2 regions of the Pseudoalteromonas sp. SR41-4 genome follow, and region 2 is predicted to be linked to the other one. Evidence: predicted binding sites of a transcription regulator. Region 2 holds the regulator's gene; the other holds the start of a gene.
What was found. The regulator NrdR, encoded in region 2, represses ribonucleotide reductase genes. The targets are predictions, from matches to a motif close to AAACACNANATNTNGTGTTT.

Region 1: nrdA (class 1a ribonucleoside-diphosphate reductase subunit alpha) is a predicted target of NrdR. The motif match lies at 1,781-1,800, and genes of this name have one in related genera.

What each region holds. Positions count from the first base shown of each region.
Region 1 is NZ_JACJEI010000002.1:265,024-268,226, reverse strand. It holds gene ubiG (bifunctional 2-polyprenyl-6-hydroxyphenol methylase/3-demethylubiquinol 3-O-methyltransferase UbiG) at 118-828, shown strand; gene H5180_RS02810 (HAD family hydrolase) at 828-1,511, shown strand; gene nrdA (class 1a ribonucleoside-diphosphate reductase subunit alpha) at 1,913-3,203, shown strand, end outside.
Region 2 is NZ_JACJEI010000009.1:144,208-147,410, reverse strand. It holds gene H5180_RS09870 (riboflavin synthase) at 1-417, opposite strand, end outside; gene ribD (bifunctional diaminohydroxyphosphoribosylaminopyrimidine deaminase/5-amino-6-(5-phosphoribosylamino)uracil reductase RibD) at 430-1,572, opposite strand; gene nrdR (transcriptional regulator NrdR) at 1,574-2,023, opposite strand; gene glyA (serine hydroxymethyltransferase) at 2,126-3,203, opposite strand, start outside.

The DNA.
Region 1 (3,203 bases), on a different contig from region 2:
TTAGTTATTATTACCAAGTCATGCTACCACAATTTATTTAGATTTACAGGCGCTAAATCTTTGCGATTTATTAATTTACCCCTATATAATGGCCTGAGATTGACGAGGAAGTTTTTTATGACCGAACATCAAAATGTAGATAGTGCAGAAATTGCAAAGTTTGAAGCCATCGCTGAGCGTTGGTGGGATCGTGAAGGCGAATTTAAACCCCTTCATGAAATTAATCCATTAAGATTAGATTTTATTGCCGACAAGGCCAAAGGCTTATTCGACAAAGAAACACTCGATGTCGGCTGTGGTGGCGGTATATTGAGTGAAAGTATGGCGCGAATGGGCGCACATGTGACTGGTATTGATATGGGTCAAGAGCCGTTAACCGTTGCGAAACTGCACAGTTTAGAAACCGGTGTAAACGTTGACTATATAAAAATACCTGCCGAACAGTATGCCAGCGAACACCCTGCCCGCTTTGATACTATTACTTGTATGGAAATGTTAGAGCATGTGCCAGACCCTGCATCTATCATTCATGCAGTAGCAGAATTAGCGAAACCTGGTGCTGATGTATTTTTCTCTACATTAAACAAAACCCCAAAAGCATATTTGTACGCAATTATCGGGGCGGAAAAATTATTGAAGATGGTGCCTGATGGAACCCATGATCACAAAAAGTTTATCAAACCAGCACAACTCATTGCATGGGCAGAACAAGCAGGCCTCAAAGTACGTGCTAGTGCGGGATTGAGTTATAACCCTTTATCAAAGCAGTACAGCTTAAATACCGATGTAAGCGTTAATTATATTCTGCATTTTGAGAAACTAGCGTAATGGCTGGTTTTAACACAGCAAGCCCCGCAATTGATTACGACGCCTTTATTTTTGATTTAGACGGTACATTACTCGATACCGCAGATGATTTAGGGGCTGCGCTAAATTACGTACTCGCTGATCATAACCAACCATCAGTAACCGCTGATATATATCGTCCTGCAGCTTCTAACGGTGCAATGGCGCTGCTTGCAGCTGGATTTGGTCAGCAATGGCACGATCACCCAAATCAAGCTGACTTACGCCAGCAGCTATTAACTGCCTACGCAGATAATATTGCCACCCATAGTCAATGCTTTACTGGAATTGCACAATTATTGATCGCGCTTGATCAACAACAGATCAAATGGGGGATCATGACTAATAAACCTGAGTTTTTGACTATTCCATTAGTTGCTGCAATTGCTGAACTAAAAGATGCACAGGCAATTGTCAGTGGTGACACCCTCGATATCGCTAAACCATCACCTTTACCTTTACTGCATACAGCCCAACTGTTAGATGTTGATCCGAATCGTTGTTTGTATATCGGTGATGCGCAGCGTGACATAATTGCAGCCAAGGCTGCAAACATGCACAGCGCTGCTGCGTTGTGGGGCTACATCCCTAGTGAAGCTGAAGCATTGAGTTGGCAAGCCGATTTTAATTGGCAATCACCTATTGATGCATTTAACCATATATAGTGCCATGTTAAATTTTAACCACTACATATTGTGATCGTGTTACTTTTTGCACATTGTTTGTTGATAAAAAAAGCAGCCAAAATTTATTTTTAAAATGCGTAAATTTAATCGATCATCAGTTGATTTTTATAAATTTCATTTTAATCAGATGGTCAAAGGTTAATGGCTACTAACACAATCGTGTTATCCCAACGTTATCCACAATTAGGGGCGTTTATGCCCCTTGCAAATGATCGCATACCACACTATCTTGTGATCTAGAATTTGATGAACACCAGATGTTGTGGCTAAATGTTATTCAATTAAATTCGCGCTAATACAGTTTTATTGCAATAAAAAATTTATTTTAAGAAAAATGTGTCACTAAAAAATATTATATCCCAAGGAATACAGGCAAAACTATGAACCAACAGCTATCTGTAAGCAAACGTGACGGCCGTAAAGAGTCACTTGATTTAGATAAGATCCATCGCGTTATTGCTTGGGCCGCCGAAGGTCTAAATAATGTGTCTGTCTCACAAGTTGAGCTGAAATCGCACATCCAGTTTTATGATGGTATTCGTACTGAAGACATCCATGAAACCATCATCAAAGCGGCCGCTGATCAGATCTCTAAAGAGTCGCCTGATTATCAATATTTATCAGCCCGCTTAGCTGTATTCCATTTGCGTAAAAAAGCCTATGGTCAATTTGAGCCACCGCGCTTGTATGATCATATCGTTAAGTTAGTTGAAGATAAGCGTTACGATGCACACTTACTAGCTGACTACACAGAGCAAGAAATTGATCAACTGGATGAATACCTTGATCATGGACGTGATTTAAACTTCAGCTATGCTGCTGTTAAACAGCTTGAAGGTAAATATTTAGTACAAAACCGTGTTACGGGTGAAATTTATGAAAGCGCACAGTTTTTATATATTTTAGTTGCGGCAAGCTTGTTCTCTGATTACCCAAAAGAAACGCGTTTAGACTACATAAAGCGTTTTTACGATGCAGTGTCATTGTTCAAAATTTCATTACCTACGCCTATTATGGCGGGAGTTCGTACCCCTACGCGTCAATTCAGTTCATGTGTACTGATTGAATGCGGTGACAGCCTAGATTCAATTAATGCAACCTCATCAGCGATTGTAAAATACGTATCGCAACGTGCAGGTATTGGTATTAATGCTGGTCGTATTCGCGCACTAGGTAGCCCTATTCGCAATGGTGAAGCATATCACACTGGTTGTATCCCGTTTTATAAGCACTTTCAAACGGCCGTTAAAAGTTGTTCGCAAGGTGGTGTCCGTGGTGGCGCAGCAACCCTGTTCTATCCACTTTGGCATCTAGAAGTTGAAAACTTATTAGTGCTTAAAAACAACCGTGGTGTTGATGATAACCGCGTTCGTCACTTAGATTACGGTGTACAGTTTAATAAACTAATGTACTCACGTTTGATCAAAGATGATTACATCACATTATTCAGCCCGTCTGATGTGCCTGGTTTATATGATGCATTTTTTGAAGATCAAGATGAATTTGATCGTCTTTACGTACAATATGAACAAGACGAGTCAATTCGTAAAAAACGTATTAAAGCTATTGAGCTGTTTTCAATGTTTGCACAAGAGCGTGCTAGCACTGGCCGCATCTATTTACAAAACGTTGACCACTGTAATACACACAGCCCGTTCATTGCTAAAGTGG
Region 2 (3,203 bases):
TACCGAGCCTTTATAAGGAATATATTTCATTAGTTGTACATCGGTGCTTAACCAGTACTCAACGGCACGCGCATTAGGCGTAATTGCGGTAATAGTCGCGATGCCATCAACATGCCCTGAAACTAAGTGACCACCTAAACGAGATACTGGCTGCATGGCTTTCTCAAGGTTTACAGTTTGCCCTTGTTTATAGTGAGCAAATCCCGTTAAACTAATCGTCTCATTTGATAAGTCAGCGCTAAATCCATCACTGTGCTTGGCCACAACCGTTAAGCAAACCCCATTAGTTGCAATGCTATCGCCTAAATTTACATCGGCCATATCAAGGTTATTACTTTTAATGCGGATAGCTAAATCGCCTTGCTTTTGTTGTAACTCGCTAATAGTGCCCGTTGCTTCGATGATCCCAGTAAACATAGTGGTTACTCTTTAGTTATTTGGTTTAGATGAGGCTTTGCGTGGTGTCGCCGTGATACGAATATCGTCACCGATACACACACACTCATTAATTGATAAATTAACAACGTCCTGCATACTTGTCAGCTCTGTAAAGTTTAGTAAGCTTTTGCCGTCATTCCCTAACAACTTCGGCGCCAGATAAACAATATATTCATCAATTAAATTACATTCAGTCATTTGGCCCGCTAAGGTTGCCCCTGCCTCTAACCAAATATGATTAAACTGTTGCTGCGCTAAAAGTTTCATGGCAGCCACTAAATCAACTTTATTATTTTTTTCTGGTACTACAATATGGCTTACGTAATGAGGCCATTGCTGTGATTTATCAAGTTCAGTGGTAAGAATAATTACTTCACTGGCAATGCTAAATAATGCTTGCTCAGGTGTTAAACGATTTTGTGAATCAATAATAATACGTACAGGTTGGCGTACAGGTAATTGCGTTGGTAACGGCTCTGGCAGCTCATCAACACGAACATTGAGTTTTGCATTATCAACTAATACTGTGTCCGCGCCGGTTAAAATAGCGCAGCTTTGTGCGCGCTGTAGTTGCACATCTTGGCGAGCCTTAGGGCCCGTTATCCACTTACTTTGACCGTTTTTAAGTGCCGTTTTACCATCAAGGCTTGCGGCCATTTTGCAGGTAATAAATGGCATACCTTGCTCCATGCGCTTTAAAAAGCCACGGTTTAACAGCCTTGCTTGTTGTTCTAACAAACCTGACGCAACCTCAATGCCCGCGTCCGCTAAAATAGCTAAACCTTTACCGGCTACCTGCGGGTTTGGATCAACCATAGCAGCAATTACTTTTACTACGCCAGCAGCTTTTAAACCTTCGGCACACGGCGGTGTGCGACCAAAATGGCTACAAGGTTCAAGCGTGACATAAGCAGTTGCACCAAAGGCTTGGCTACCCGCCATTGCTAATGCATTCACTTCAGCATGGCCTTGGCCGGCAACTTGATGAAAACCTTCACCAACAATAACGTCATTTTTTACTAATACACAGCCAACGTTTGGGTTTGGGGTGGTAGTAAAGCGTCCTTGTTTGGCAAGCTCAATCGCTCGGGTCATATAAGAGAAATCTTGTTCGCTAAACTGATATTGGTTCATATCACTCTCCCAAACGGGCAATTTCTTCACCAAATTCACGAATATCTTCGAATGAACGGTATACCGATGCAAATCTGACGTAAGCGACTTTATCGAGTTTTTTCAACGCTTCCATAATGCATTCGCCAATCAAGTGACTGGAAATCTCACGCTCGCCGGTGGCACGTAATTGCGATTTAATAATATTGACCACTTCATCAACTTGCTCGGTACTGACGGGGCGTTTTTCTAATGCGCGGTGTAGACCATTAAGGAGTTTATCTTCATTGAAAGGTTCACGGCTACCGTCTTGTTTGATCACCCGAGGCATTACAAGTTCTGCGCCTTCAAAGGTAGTAAAGCGTTCATGACATTCATTGCATTCACGGCGTCGCCTTACTTGGTGGCCACCTCCCACTAAACGCGAGTCAATCACTTTGGTATCTTTTGCGGTGCAAAATGGACAATGCATAGGTATCAGCTTCCGTTAAAAACAAAAAAGGCCGCTTTTAGGCGGCCTTTATAATAGCAAAAAACTAAGCTATTGTGATCTAAATTACTGTTTGTAACTCAATTAAGCGTAAACAGGTAATTTTTTACAGATTGCTTTAACTTTCTCTTTTACTTGTGCTTGTACTGACTCATCGTTGATGTTGTCTAGTACGTCACAGATCCAGCCAGCAAGCTCTTTAGACTCAGCTTCTTTAAAACCACGGCGTGTGATTGCCGGTGAACCAATACGTAAACCAGACGTTACAAACGGTGAACGTGGGTCATTTGGTACTGAGTTTTTATTTACGGTGATATTAGCATTACCTAAAGCCGCATCTGCGTCTTTACCAGTGATGTCTTTATCAATTAGATCAAGTAAGAACAAGTGGTTTTCTGTTTTATCAGATACGATCTTATAACCGCGCTCTTGCATTACTGCAACCATAGCTTTAGCATTTTTCACAACTTGAGTTTGGTATACTTTAAACTCTGGTTGTAATGCTTCTTTAAATGCCACTGCTTTGGCAGCGATAATGTGACATAAAGGACCACCTTGGCCACCAGGGAATACTGCACTGTTAAGCTTTTTATAAATAGCTTCGTCGCCACAAGCAGAAATAATCAAACCACCACGTGGGCCGGCTAATGTCTTATGCGTAGTTGTAGTAACAACATGTGCATGTGGTACTGGGCTTGGGTAAACACCAGCAGCAATAAGGCCTGCAACGTGAGCCATATCAACAAACAAGTAAGCGCCTACTTTGTCAGCGATTTCACGGAATTTAGCCCAATCAACAATACCTGAGTATGCTGAGAAACCACCGATGATCATTTTTGGTTTGTGCTCAAGTGCAAGTGCTTCAACTTGTGCGTAATCAATCTCGCCAGTCGCTTCGTCAAGTCCGTATTGGATTGCGTTATAAAGCTTACCAGAGAAGCTTACATGTGAACCATGCGTTAAGTGACCACCATGAGCTAAGCTCATACCTAACACTGTATCGCCAGCATCTAATAAAGCTAAGAACACAGCAGCATTTGCTTGTGAACCTGCGTGAGGCTGAACGTTAGCATAATCTGAACCAAACAATTCGTTTGCACGGTCAATCGCTAGTTGTTCAACCACGTCAACATGCTCACAACCACCGTAGTAACGCTTGCCC